3 regions of the Chryseobacterium sp. HR92 genome follow, and region 2 is predicted to be linked to each of the others. Evidence: riboswitches for the same ligand, from Rfam matches in the RefSeq annotation. Region 2 holds a riboswitch; each other region holds the start of a gene.
The links. Region 2 has a riboswitch for S-adenosylmethionine ahead of SFA27_RS01380 (TonB-dependent receptor plug domain-containing protein). Riboswitches for the same ligand answer to the same signal wherever they lie in the genome.
Positions count from the first base shown of each region.

Region 1: linked by a shared signal. The riboswitch ahead of SFA27_RS20520 (alpha/beta fold hydrolase) and the one ahead of SFA27_RS01380 (TonB-dependent receptor plug domain-containing protein) in region 2 are both predicted to bind S-adenosylmethionine.
Region 3: linked by a shared signal. The riboswitch ahead of SFA27_RS21295 (SusC/RagA family TonB-linked outer membrane protein) and the one ahead of SFA27_RS01380 (TonB-dependent receptor plug domain-containing protein) in region 2 are both predicted to bind S-adenosylmethionine.

Region 1 is NZ_CP139139.1:4,532,572-4,537,488, reverse strand. It holds gene SFA27_RS20525 (MGH1-like glycoside hydrolase domain-containing protein) at 1-1,996, opposite strand, end outside; SAM riboswitch class I at 2,185-2,291, shown strand; gene SFA27_RS20520 (alpha/beta fold hydrolase) at 2,359-3,303, shown strand; gene SFA27_RS20515 (ACT domain-containing protein) at 3,303-4,841, shown strand.
Region 2 is NZ_CP139139.1:296,125-301,041, reverse strand. It holds gene SFA27_RS01380 (TonB-dependent receptor plug domain-containing protein) at 1-2,062, opposite strand, end outside; SAM-I-IV-variant riboswitch at 2,360-2,457, opposite strand; gene SFA27_RS01375 (outer membrane beta-barrel protein) at 2,577-4,802, shown strand.
Region 3 is NZ_CP139139.1:4,694,279-4,699,195, forward strand. It holds gene SFA27_RS21295 (SusC/RagA family TonB-linked outer membrane protein) at 1-1,908, opposite strand, end outside; SAM riboswitch class I at 1,992-2,090, opposite strand; gene SFA27_RS21300 (type II 3-dehydroquinate dehydratase) at 2,336-2,743, shown strand; gene pckA (phosphoenolpyruvate carboxykinase (ATP)) at 2,918-4,534, opposite strand; gene SFA27_RS21310 (GYDIA family GHMP kinase) at 4,662-4,917, opposite strand, start outside.

The DNA.
Region 1 (4,917 bases), 930 kb from region 2:
GTTCCGGTTTATTTTTTAAGATCCATTCCATTCTGCTTCTGAAATTCGGCATCTTTTCCAGTAGACGGTGGTCTACGATCTCAACAGCAAATAATGGGATCAGGCCTACAATACTTCTTAATCTCAAAGATACACTGTCTCCGTTTCCAAGCTGCAGTACATCATAAAAGAATCCATCCTCTTCATTCCACAGTCCTTTCGTTCCTTCGCCTAGGTTTTCCATAGCTTCAGCGATATAAAGATAATGTTCAAAAAATTTGATTGCCATATCTTCATACACCTGATAATATTGGGCAAGTTCCATAGCAATACGCATCATATTCAATGCATACATGGCCATCCAGCTTGTTCCGTCTGCCTGTTCAAGATGCTGGCCGTCTTTTAAAACCATATTCCGGTCAAAAGCTCCAATATTATCGAGCCCAAGGAAACCGCCCCCGAAAATATTTTTACCGTTTTTATCTTTTCGGTTCACCCACCACGTAAAATTCAGCAGCAGCTTCTGGAATACTTTTTCTAAGAATAATAAATCCGGCTTTCCATTGTTTTTTTCATCAATTTTAAAAACACGGAAGCAGGACCATGCATGTACAGGAGGATTCACATCACTCATATTCCATTCATAAGCTGGAAGCTGTCCGTTGGGATGCATGTACCATTCTTTGGTAAGCAACAAAAGTTGTCCCTTGGCAAATTCTGCATCAATGATGGAAAAAGGTACACAGTGAAATGCCAGATCCCAGGTAGCATACCATGGATATTCCCATTTGTCAGGCATGGAAATAATATCCTTATTGTGAAGGTGATTCCATTCCGTATTTCTTACATATTCATTGAAATTTCTCGGAGCTTCAAAGTTAGGATCACCTTTCAGCCATTTTCCGATGTTGTAATGATAGAATTGCTTATTCCAGAGAAGTCCGGCAAAAGCCTGTCTCTGAACATTTCTTTCATCTTCATTGACAGTATCATTCTGAATATCGTTATAAAACTCCTCAGCTTCAGCTTGTCGGGTATCGAAAATAGTATCAAAATTTTCAAAAGGTTCATCCGTTTTATCAGGACATAATCTGAATTCAAAAATTTTAGATTCGCCTGCTCCTACAATTTCATCAATCAGAAAAGAAGCTTTTGTACCCTTTTTTTCAGAGTTTACAGTGTTTCCCTGATGAATAATGAAGTTATTGATGCCATCTTTGAAATACATATTCTCCGTTTTAGGAGTTCCGTAAAGCTTGGACGTATTGGTTTCATTGTCACAAAATATACTTTGTGCATTTGAATTCCGGGTATAGATTTTTTTGATAGAAATACTGTCATGCCCAATGTTAATACTTCCGTCATGAGAAGCATTCAGTTCTCCTTTATAGGTATTGTATCCCCATTTCCAGTTGTTTCTGAACCAGGCAGTAGGGGCCACTACAATGGGAGCCCCATGCTGGCTTCGGTTACAGACAGTTACTCTGGCCAGAATATCATTGTGATCAGCTTTACAATATTCAATGAAAATATCAAAATATTCATCGTTATCAAAAATTCCGGTATCGAAAATCTCATATTCCGGTTCCTTTTTACTGCGTCTTCCGTTTTCAGCAAGAAGTTCATCATATGGAAACTCATTGATAGGATATTTATACACCATTTTCATATAGCTGTGAGTAGGTGTATTGTCCAGGTAATAAAAGATTTCTTTGATGTCTTCCCCATGATTTCCCTGTGGGTTGCTCAATCCGAAGAACCGTTCTTTTATCATTTTATCTTTCCTGTTCCAGAATGAAAAAGCAAAACAGAACAACTGTTTTACATCAGAAATTCCAGCGATGCCTTCCTCTCCCCAACGGTAAGCATAACTTTCGGCGTTATTATGATTGGTAAAATCCCAGGCATTCCCGTTTGAGCTGTAATCTTCACGTACATTTCCCCATTGTCGGTTGCTTACATAAGGTCCCCAGTTTTTCCATTTGGTATCTTGTAATCTTTCTTTTTCGGCGGTCATATCTCATCATTTTTCCATACGAAGTTAGTTTTTTTGAAAAATAATTCCAATTTTTTTCATCTGAACAATTATTAATATGGTCTTGAAATACTTGTATTTAAGGGCTTTTTTAAATATTAAAATAATTTTTTTTAAAAATTAAAAGAAAAGAACTACCTTTGCACTATTCGTTCATTCAAATATTGAAAATGTTATCAAGAAAGGTTGAGGGATTAGACCCTATGAAACCTTAGCAACCCTTTGCGCAAGCAAAGAAGGTGCTACGTTCTACCAAAGTATTTTGGACAGATAACTTACTGAAGTTCTTTTCAGCCATTTCCTGTGGCATTTTCAATTGTATTTGTATATAAAATATAATAGAATTGAAAACAGAACTAAACTATATTAATCTTTCGTATCAAACCAATTCCCAAAAGGAATACCATATCCTGTTAAGCTATCAGCTTTTTGGGAAAGATCTGTTTACAGCACCTATCATTTTAATCAATCATGCTCTTACCGGAAACTCAGATGTATCCGGAGAAAAAGGCTGGTGGAAACAATTGGTAGGAAAAAATCAGATTGTTGATACTGATCAATATACTGTTCTGTGCTTCAATATACCCGGAAACGGATATGACGATTTTTTAATTGAAGATTATGAAGATTTCACGCCTTCAGATATCGCTGCGATATTTCTGAAAGGGCTTGAAGTGTTACATATCAAAAATCTATACGCCATTATCGGAGGCTCTCTGGGAGGAGGAATAGCATGGGAAATGCTTGCCAAGCAGCCGGACCTCGCAAAAATATTTATTCCTATAGCCTGTGATTACAGAACACACGATTGGCTTCATGCACAATGTCTGGTTCAGAAATTTTTATTGAATGATAAAGAGGAACCATTACAGAAAGCAAGAATTCATGCTATGCTTTGTTACAGAACACCACAATCGCTCAATGACAGATTTCAAAACCAATATAACCAGGAAAAACAACGCCTGGAATCAGAAGACTGGTTGATTTATCATGGTAATGCACTAAACGAAAGATTTAGTTTAAAAGCTTACAAGCTGATGAATCATCTTTTGATGAATATCAATGCTGATGAATCATCTATGGAGAACATACAGGCACGAATGCACATGATCTCCGTAGATACAGACTTATTCTTCCCGGCTTCTGAAATCCGAATGTGTTTTGAAAACTTAAAAGAGAAAAATAAGGATGTTTCTTATTACGAGATCCAATCTATACACGGGCATGACGCCTTCCTAATGGAATATCAACAATTAAATAATATCATTAAAAACATTTTACAGAAGTAATGAAAAATGCTAACGAAATAAAATTTTTGAAGAACAGATCAATCGTCAAATTTGAAGGAGAAGATTTCCTGGGAGAAATCGGAATTGACGGACGAATTTTTAAAGCGCTTACTTTAGCGCGTATCAGTGTAGGAGTAATTTCTCAGCAAGCCGTAGAAAACGGAATTTCTATTCTGGTTCAGGAAAATGATGCAGAAAAAGCAGTAGCTTGTCTTATCGATGAATTTGAAGCAGAAAGAAAATCAGGAAAAGTTTCCCAGATTTACAGTATCAATAATGTCTCTGTTATCGGTTTTGTAGCAGAAGATTTCAATAAAGTCTTTGCTGAGCTGGCAAGAAACAATGTTTTCCCATTGCTTTTGAATCAGGTAGCAGGAGAAAACAGAGTCAACATCGTGGTAACTTCTTCACAGGACGAAAAAACAAAAAACATTATAGAATCTGAAATTTTCAAAAAACCAAAGACCGTTCATCTGGCGATCATAGGACACGGAAATGTAGGGAAAACCTTAATAGAGCAGGTGCTGGAATCTTCTGAAGAGATTAAAAGACGTAAGAAAATAGACCTTAAAGTAGTGGCAGTAGCCAATTCAAAGAAAATAGCCTTCAATAAGAAAGGATTTGATGCGAATTGGGGTGATGAGGTTTTGACAGCGGAACATCCTTCGAGTGTTCAGGAGCTGATTAATTTCTCTAACGAAAACCAGCTGGAGAACCTTATCGTTGTAGATAACACGGCAAGTAAGGATTTTGTGAAAAACTATCATGCTTTGGCAGAAAACGGATTCGATCTGGTTTCTTCAAACAAGATTTTTAATACCCTTCCGATTGAAGAATACAGAAAACTAAGATATACGTTGAGTAAAAACAACAGACGCTATCTGTATGAAACCAATGTAGGAGCAGGTTTACCATTAATTGATACGATCAAATTATTACACCTTTCAGGAGAAAATATCACAAGAATCAAAGGAGTGTTCTCCGGAACATTAAGCTATGTCTTCAACAATTTTTCTTTGAGAGATGATAAATTTTCAACCATCATCAACGAAGCTTTGGAAAAAGGATATACAGAACCGGATCCGAGAGAAGATTTATCAGGAAATGATGTAGCAAGAAAATTATTGATTCTGGCAAGAGAATTAGACTTAATCAATGAATTCGGAGATATCAATATTCAAAATCTGGTTCCGGAAAGCTTACTTGAGGTGTCAAAATCAGAATTCCTTTCAAGACTTGAAGAACTGGATGAAGAATACCAGAAAATAAAAGAAAATCAGGAACCCGGACATGTATTGAGATATGTAGGTGATCTACACGGTGATCTGCAGAAAGATAAAGGTGAGTTAGATGTAAAACTGATTTCTGTTCCGGCAACTTCAGCTTTAGGACAATTAAAAGGTTCCGATTCAATCTTTGAGATTTACACAGAAAGTTATGGTGAAAATCCAATCGTGATTATGGGAGCCGGAGCCGGAGCACAGGTAACAGCCAGAGGAGTATTCGGAGATATTTTAAGAGTAAGTGAAACCAAATAATTTGTACAGAGTAAAGTGTACAATGTATTAATGACGATGAAAACAATGCCGAAAGGCTTATTTAATCAAGTTTAAA
Region 2 (4,917 bases):
GCACTACTCTATCTTTAATCTTTATTAAATAAGCATCTGCTGTGAAAGTAAGGCTTAATGTTGGAATCTTCCATGTAATTCCTGTGCTGTAGGATTGTGAGGTTTCCTGTTTTAATTTCGGAATACCCAATGCCTGCGCTGCTTCAGAATTATTCCTGAAAGTACCCACCTGTGTAGTTTTTCCCTGCTGAATCAGTGTAGAAGTAGAGCTATAATAGATCTGCGCTAAAGAAGGTGCTCTAAATCCTGTAGAAACAGCACCTCTCCAGTTCAGATTGGGAGCCAGTTTTACATTGGTTGCCACCTTATAATTGAATGTAGATCCGAAGTCTGAATAATTCTCATATCGCAAAGCACCTTCCAACAACCATCCGTCAGTAACTTCCAGCTCTGCATCAGCATAAGCCGCAATACTGTTTCTGTTTCCGGAAACTGCATTTTCCGGACTAAAGCCTGGAAAAACCTGAGCTCCGGCTGGTCTTATACTTCCGAAGAAATCGGTTACTTTTTCATTTTCAGGAGTTTTGGTAGTTACCACACGACCATAAATATCATAAGAAGCATAAGAGTTTTCATTTCCGGCGTTCACTTTATAATTTTCGTGTCGGTATTCAGCTCCGAAAGCAATGTTCAATCCTTTCAGTACATCATATTTTTTGGAGAAGTCAAGATTGACGGTATTTTGTGAAAACTCAGATCCTCCGGCGTCAAAAGTTCTTGGAGAGCTGTCTGTAAGTGAGGCATTAAAGGTATTTACAACCCCAAAACCAAAGGTATTTTTCCCAAATGTATTACTTAAATCCACATTCCAGCCATTCCATTTTCCTTTAATTCCGGCAGCAAGAGAATAATCATTTACAGCTGCTTCAATCTGAGGGAGATATCCATTGGGAGTAACTGCATTGATGTTTCTCTCCGTATTTGGGAGTCTGTAAAATCCTCCGGCATTTCCAAGACGGTAGCTATAGCCTCCAAATGAGTACACTTTCCAATCCTCATTCACAGGAATTTCAGAATTGAAGAAGAGCTGCCCCGATTGTAGCTTAGACTGTCCTGCTCTCAGGCTGAAATCTTTTCTTTCCAATCCTCTGTAGTTAAGTTCCTGGGACGTAAAATCTTTACCTAATATTTTTTGAAGATCAGAAATACTGTTTGCCCCTGAGATCTGAGACTGGAAATCAGTTCCAAAATAACCAACCTTAGTCGCATATTGTTTTACCGTATTGATAATCTGCTGAGTATTGGAAGTGTTGGTAATATTTTTATACAAACCATCAATATTAACTCCGTCCTGTAATGCTCTGTAATTAATAGCATTATACGCATTGAAAATATCTCCTTCCCTTACTCCCGCTCTGGAATAAGGATCACGGTATTGCGCAGAACCTGTCACGTTAATAAATCCGGATTTTCCAATTTTCGCTCCATAATTAAGATCTACAGAAATAGTCTGTCCGTCAACTCCTCCTGAGAAATTATTAGCAACAGGCGAAGCATATCCACCGAGAAATACCTGTCCGGAAAGTCCTAATCTTTTTTTCAATCCCAGGTTAACTACTCCTGCAATGGCATCAGAACCATATTGAGCAGAAGCTCCGTCTCTTAAAACCTCAATTTTTTCCAAAGCAAAAGCGGGAATAGCATTAAGATCAGTTCCTACAGAGCCTCTTCCCGGTGTAAGCGTTACATTAATCAATGAAGACTGATATCGTCTTTTTCCATTGAGTAACACTAAAACCTGATCAGGACCCAACCCTCTTAGAAGAGCAGGATCTACAAAGTCAGTTCCATCGTTCACCGTGTGTGAAGTGGATGAAAATGAAGGGACAATATAATTTAAAGCCTGGCTGATATTGTTCGTCGGGCTTTGTTTTAAAATTTTTGATATATTAATGATATCTACCGGAACGGGCGTATCTGTGAGTGATCTTCCGGAACCTCTTGATCCAAGGATGACTACATCATCTATTTTTTTAGATTGTAAAGTGTCCGTCTGTGCGTAATAAAATGTAGAGATAAGCGCGAAAGAAGGAATAAATATTTTTGTTTTGAAATTATGCATGTTGTTGGTTGTTTACTTTTTGTTGTTAAAAATTGTTTTTTTGAGCAATACAAACCCTGTAGCCTTAATTGTAAGGTTACCTTTGATGATCGGAATGTTTGTATTATTTTTTAGAAATAGAAAGTGCTAGCAGCAACAACACATGCGCATATAGAAATGGCATGAAAACATATCAGAATAATGAAGATTCACTTCATGATCCGAGGAATAAAAAATAACTGATGTAAGGTGATTTCCCTTGTCTTTAAACATTTGGTTTTAACTTTAAAACAAAAATTCAAGATGGGTAATGATAGAATGATAAACATTTTTTCCGGAAGATCCGGCTTATCGATTGCAGCACCTTGCTTGTTTTTGCAGGTTGCTATCCCATCTAGAGATTCTTGATAATTACCCGGCAAAGATATAATTATTTCGGAAATAAAAAAAATTTTAGCTTAATTTTTCGATTTTCACAATTTTAGCGTAACAAATTATCTTTTTCAGCGTCTAACCGGATATCAGTAAAAACATTATGAAAAAAACGATTTTCGCTTTATCTTTATTAGGCTCTATTTTTGTTTTCTCGCAGGAGAAAAGTAATAAACCTCAGGAAAAACAAATTGAAGGGGTAGTGATCACCAAAACTAAAAAAGCCGTTGAACAAAAAGCAGACCGTACTATTTTTGACTTTTCTGAACAACCTCAGCTGAATAACGGAAATGTTATGGAGGGAATTAAAAAACTTCCGGGACTTGTATCTACCGACATCGCAGGAATGATGTATCAGGGAAAAATGCTTGAAGTGTATCTGAATGGGAGACCCTTGAACATCACTTCCAATGAATTAAACTCCTTCCTTGAAGGAATGCCCGCCAACTCTGTAGAAAGAATTGAGGTAATCACCCAGCCCGGCGCTGAATTTCCGGCTACTTCCGGAGGTGCGATCATGAATATTATCACTAATAAAAACGCCAATAAATATTTAACAGCAACTTATTCCGGGAATTATTCTTTCACGAATTATGATAAATACAGAAACAGAACAACCAATTCTGTTAATTTAAATGCAAGAAATAAATATTTCGGATGGCAGCTGAACGTAGGTCAAAATTACCGTGAAAGTATGCTGAATGGCCAGCAGGATGAGCTTTTAACAAGTCATACCGATAGATACGGACGTGGATATTTTGCAAAATCAGGCTTAACTTTTGATTTGGGGCAGGACAGATTATTATTAAACTACGATATTTATCACAATAATAATGACAATTATACTTTAAGTAATGGTCATGGAGATTTGCCTTTCCAGAATAATCCAAAAGATTTAAGAGAAGCTTTTTATACATCTTCGGATGTTGCTCATACCAATAGCCTGAGACAGGAAGCTGTTGTAACGTATCAAAAACGTTTTGCTGACAAATCTCAAAAACTGGACTTTCAGTTTGGGTATACAAGATCAGACAGTAAATTTTCTCAGGATAATTTCTTTCAAGATGGGACATTTGTAATGCCTGCAAACCCGCCAATCAATAGTCCTACCAATGGTTTGAAAGATATTCTGAACAATAAATCTGTGATGAATATTGCCAACTTCAAAGTAGATTATGCCCAGCCTATCAAGCTTCTTGATGGCGGAAAAGTAAGCTTTGGAGGTTTATACGAGAAACAGGATTATGATACGGAAAGTTTTGGTTTAACCAATCTTGAATATCAGAGACAAACGGCATCTACCTATTTGGAGTTTCAGGCAAAATTGAAAAAATTTGACTTCACATTAGGTTCCCGTGCTGAGAACTATGATATTTCAGGAGTAACAAGATATTTTGATAAAGATGCGAAATTGGTAGAGGCTAATTTGATTCCTTTCAATAAGTTTAAGTTTTTCCCGAATGCGAGTGTACAGTATAACATGATGAATCAGGTTTATATTGCCGCAAATTATAACAGAAAAATCAGTTTACCTAGTATTTCTGCCCTGAACCCGAATAACGTGACGTTCTCCGGACCAAGTACAGAAGTAAATGGTAACCCCAATCTACAGCCTACTATTTTTGATAACTATGAATTGAAAATTTCGGCTTTTGATTATGCATTTATCGGATACAGCGTAAGTTCGGCAAGCAATCAGGTAGCACAGATCATCCGAAAAGACGGAAGAAAACTTTTCAACGAGCAGGTGAACATTTCAAATATGAAAATTCACAACTTCAACGTGGGATTACCGGTTCCTTTTATGATTTTCAGCAAGCCTTTGAGCGAAATTATGAAGTTTAATTTCAACCCGGATAAAATTAATTTCATGTACTTATATGCAGGATATCAGAAGCATGAAATCGACAATCTGAATAATAAAGGGTTCTGGATTTTTAATATCATGACTCAGATTATTTTGCCGAAACACATCAAACTGACAGCCAATTACAGTTATCTGACTCCAAAGGCAGGATATTTCTACTTCACGGCAGAGAAACCGTTCAACAACTCTCTTGATATTACGTTGACGAAGAAGTTTATGAACAACCGTCTGACACTTTCTATCTTTGCGAATGATATTTTCAACGGACAGATGATGCAGGTACGTTCTAACCCGCCATCAGGAACTCCGGTAATGATCAGCAGTAAATATGACACGAGGAATTTCGGATTTTCCATCAACTATAAAATTCCGACAAGAAATAAGCTGGCAAAAGAGGACCCGAATATCCTGAACCAGACTAAAAAAGAGGATAACGGAGGTGTAATGCAGCAGGCACAATAATCCTTTTTTGTAATAGAATAAAAATAGGCGGTAAATAATTATCGTCTATTTTTTTGTAGGTAAGTTTTTGGCTAAAGCCAATGGACGGTTTTATAAAAGTAAAACGGGCTAAAGC
Region 3 (4,917 bases), 770 kb from region 2:
GCCTTCTCCTAAATTATTGTAAAAAGCATACAAACTCTGGTAAGCATAATAATTACTTAGCTTGTCATTTCCCTGACCTCCATAACTTGCACGAAGTGTCAACTGGTTAAAGAAATTTAACTCTTTAATAAAATCTTCATTGGATGCTTTCCATGAACCACCTACTGACCAGAAAGTTCCCCACCTGTTTTCAGGAGAGAATCTGGAAGAACCATCTGCTCTCACCGATCCGGAAACAAAATATTTATTCTGATAATCATATTCCGCTTTTCCTAAAAAGCTCAACAAACCTAATTTGTCACTGTTTCCGCTAAAACCGCCTAACAAAGCTGCAGCATCCGGTTCATAATAATAAGGCAATGAAAACTGACTTCTGTTTCCTGAAATTGTCTGATATTCATAATGATAAAATTCCTGCCCTCCCAAAAGATTGATATGGTGCTGGCCAAATTTTTTATCGTAGGTTAAAATATTACTCGTCGTATAGGAAAGTGTTCTGGAATTTGTTTTCGTCACAGAACCACCAATTTCTGTACCTTGCCCTAACAAAGGATTGGTATAATAATGACCGTTATAATTCACCAGATCAACAGAGAAGCTTGTTTTGAATTTCAGCTCAGGCAAAAATGTAAATTCAGCAAAACCTTTCCCCGAAAAGTTATCTTCCCGGTTTTCATTTTTATCTAAAGGTAAGGTTGCAGCGGCATTTTCATTTTGCAAAGCATTTGTTGGTCTGTATTTTCCAAAATCATAGATGTAATTTCCAATTGCATCCAGCTTGTAACTTCCGTCCGCATTTCTTTCATAATAAGGATAAAAAGACGGGATCACTCTCGCTGCATTAATGATATTATCCGTTCTGGAATCTGATGAAGGAGGTGCTTCCTGAAGACTGTTTGTATACGCTAGGTTTGCTCCTACATTTAACCATTTTTTAACTTCAGAATTGATTTTTAATCTTGTACTGTACTTCTTAAAACCAGATCCGATGGCAATTCCTTTATCATCCAGATAGCCCAAAGAGAAAAAGTAATTGCTTTTTTCACTTCCTCCGCTGAAATCCAGATCTATCTGATTTCTCGAAGCTACTCTTTGCAGAATATCTTTCCAGTTGTCATTCCATAAAGCAGTTGCCCCCGGCAAAAGCTTCCCATCTGTTCCTACTGGTTTTGCATAATTTGATCCATAAGGATTAATTCCCAATGAATTTATCAAATTGTCAGTTGCCATTTGTGCAGCCTGCTGAGACGAAATCTGGCTGGATTTATATCCGTTTCTCAATGCTTCCCAATATAACTGAAAATATTGATCTGTATTTACCTGTTCATAATCTTTTACCGCTCTGCTTGAGAAACCCTGGCTTATATTAAAGTTTACTCTTGCATCACCTTTTTTACCAGATTTTGTGGTAACAATGATCACACCGTTTGCTCCTCTGGAACCGTATAATGAACTTGCCGTAGCATCTTTCAGAACACTGATCGATTCAATATCGTTTGGACTTATAGAATTGATGTTTCCATCAAAAGGCATTCCGTCAACTACAAATAATGGACTACTCGAAGCACTTACAGAGCCAATTCCACGAATTCTGATTGATGCTGTATCCCCCGGCTGTCCTGAAGAGCTTACCGCCTGAAGTCCGGGAACCTGTCCTTCCAGTGCTTTTGTTATATTTGTAACAGGTCTGTTATTAATCTTATCACTTGAAATTGTAGCTACAGAACCGGTATAGCTATTTCTTTTAGCTTTTCCGTACGCTACCACTACTACTTCATCAATCTCTTTTTCATGAAGACTATCTTTTTCCGGTCTGGAATTTTGTGCACTTATACTGGTCACTCCCAGAAAAAATGCAGCAACCGGAGGTATCCAGGCTTTAGAAGTGAATAAATTATTACTAATCATAATCAATTTTATTTATCATATATTAAAATTTTGCCCTTTGCAGAAAAGTCAGCAAAGGGCATCGATAAATACGATAAACCAAATGCTTATTTTTCCTAAAAAGGCTGAACGTAACACCTTGCCCATTGGGTAGGTTGTCAAGATATCATTGGGTCAGTTCCCTCCATCTTTCTTTATAAGCCGATCGAAATATGGTTGCAAATCTAAAAACTTTTAGTCTACAAAACAAGTAGACTTATATTTTTTTCATGATAAATTTTCAAAATTTAACATAAGATTATAATAAAACCCATTACTATAAGGAGTTGCAGCCGTTATCATTTTATCAAACATGACAAATATCATTATTAATAATATAATTAAACGAACGTTAATCTATACTGAAATTTTTGATCATTTAATTCAAAAAAGTTTTTAATTTTATAGTATGAAAATTTTAATTATAAACGGACCTAACCTCAACCTGTTAGGCACCAGAGAACCTGAAATCTATGGAACTGTTTCTATGGAAAGCTATATGGAAATTTTAAAATCCGAGTTTCAGTCTCATGAATTAAAATATTACCAGTCGAATATTGAAGGAGAGCTTATCAACAGACTTCAGGAAGATGATTTTGATGCTGTAGTGATTAATCCGGGAGCTTTTACCCATTATTCTTATGCCATTGCTGACTGTTTGAAAAACATCAGAAAACCAAAAGTAGAAGTTCACATCAGCAATATTTATAAAAGAGAGGAATTCAGACAGAAGTCTGTGACGGCAGCTAATACGGATGCAGTTTTATCCGGCTTTGGAATGGATGGATATAGGCTGGCCATACTGAGTTTGAAGTAATTATAGTTTATCCTTTTCCCACAGATCGCACAGATTTTCATAGATAATTATAGATACAAGAAAATAATTCACTCAATTCTTATCCATTTAACGCGTTAATATTTGAGAAATAAAAAACCAAAATAAAAAAGCCTCATCAATGATGAGGCTTTTCTGTATGGTATTGATAAACTATTAGATAGTTTGTTCCTGTAACTGAGGTCCTGAAGCCACTAACTTCTTACCTTCTTCAGTATCACAGTACTGCTCAAAGTTTTTGATATATCTTGCAGCAAGATCTTTTGCTTTTTCTTCCCATTCTGAAGCACTTTCGTAAGTCTCTCTAGGATCTAAAATACCTGTAGAAACGTTTGGTAATTCAGTAGGAATCTCAAGGTTCATAATTGGAACCTGAGTTTTAGGAGCATTATCGATAGAACCATCAATGATGGCATCAATGATTGCTCTTGTATCTTTCAGAGAAATTCTCTTTCCTGTACCATTCCAACCTGTATTCACCAAATAAGCTTTAGCTCCGTGCTCCTGCATTTTACCGATCAATGTTTTAGAATACATTGTTGGGTGTAATGTAAGGAATGCTTCACCAAATGCTGGTGAGAAAGATGGCTGAGGTTCTGTAATTCCTCTTTCTGTTCCGGCTAATTTAGATGTATAACCGCAAAGGAAGTGATACTGAGCCTGGTCTTCATTCAAGATGGAAACCGGAGGAAGTACCCCGAACGCATCTGCTGAAAGATAAACAATCTTCTTAGCATGACCTGCTTTAGAAGGCAAAACAATTTTGTTGATATGATAGATTGGATAAGAAACCCTTGTATTTTCTGTAATAGATCCGTCTGTATAATCTGCTACTCCATTGTTCACAACAACGTTTTCAAGAAGAGCATCTCTCTTGATTGCAGCGAAGATATCCGGTTCTTTTTCTTCAGATAAGTCGATAACTTTAGCATAGCATCCACCTTCATAGTTGAATACTCCGTTGTTATCCCAACCATGTTCGTCATCACCGATAAGGTATCTTTTCGGATCTGCAGACAAAGTAGTTTTTCCTGTTCCTGAAAGACCAAAGAATAAAGCAACGTCGCCTTTTTCTCCTACGTTAGCGGAACAGTGCATTGAAGCCATACCTTTTAATGGAAGGTAATAGTTCATCATGGCAAACATTCCTTTTTTCATTTCACCTCCGTACCATGTACCTCCGATGATCTGTAGTTTTTCAGTAAGGTTGAACATGATAAAGTTTTCAGAATTCAGTCCTTGAGCTTCCCAGTTCGGGTTTATTGTTTTAGAACCGTTGATTACTGTGAAATCAGGCTCTCCAAAGTTTTCAAGCTCATAGTGAGAAGGACGAATGAACATATTAGTAACAAAATGCGCCTGCCATGCTACTTCAACAATAAATCTTACTTTAAGTCTCGTATCTGCATTCGTTCCGCAGAATGTATCTACTACATAAATCTTTTTAGATTCAGCAAGCTGGTTCAGCACTAGTTCTTTACAAGAACCGAAAATTTCTGCGGTAGTAGGTAAGTTTACTTTACCATCCCAGAAAATTGTATCTCTTGTAACATCATCCTGAACAATATATCTGTCTTTAGGTGAACGACCTGTGAAAATTCCTGTTTTTACTGATACCGCGCCAGATTCTGTAAGTTCAGCTTTCTCAAATCCCTGATTTTCAGAAGAAACTTCAGCCTGGTATAATTCTTCATAAGAAGGATTATACACTACTTCATAGTTTCCTTTAATCCCCAATTTCTCTAAATCCTGGATGATTTTAGTGTTTTTCATTTTACTTATATTTTCTATTTCTTTATTGACTTCAACAAAAATAATATTAATTATTTGTTAAAGGTGGTTTAAATATACTGATATAAGTCAGAATGACAAATAAAAAAACGGAATCGTAAGACTTTGATTATAAATTGATTATATTTTCCCACTCAAAAACAGTAGGAAAACCTTTCTCCCAAAAATAGTTCTTATAGTCCCCAAATTTGGCACTCATTACAAAATCTCCTCCCCATGCACCTAAACTTTTGACAAAGGAAGGGCAATCTGAGAATATTTTTTCTTTAACTGTGGAAATTTCAAGGAAATCAGCAATTTTATGCTCATGAATCATCATTAATTCAGAAAAACATTCCAATTCATTGCATAACATTATTTTCTTT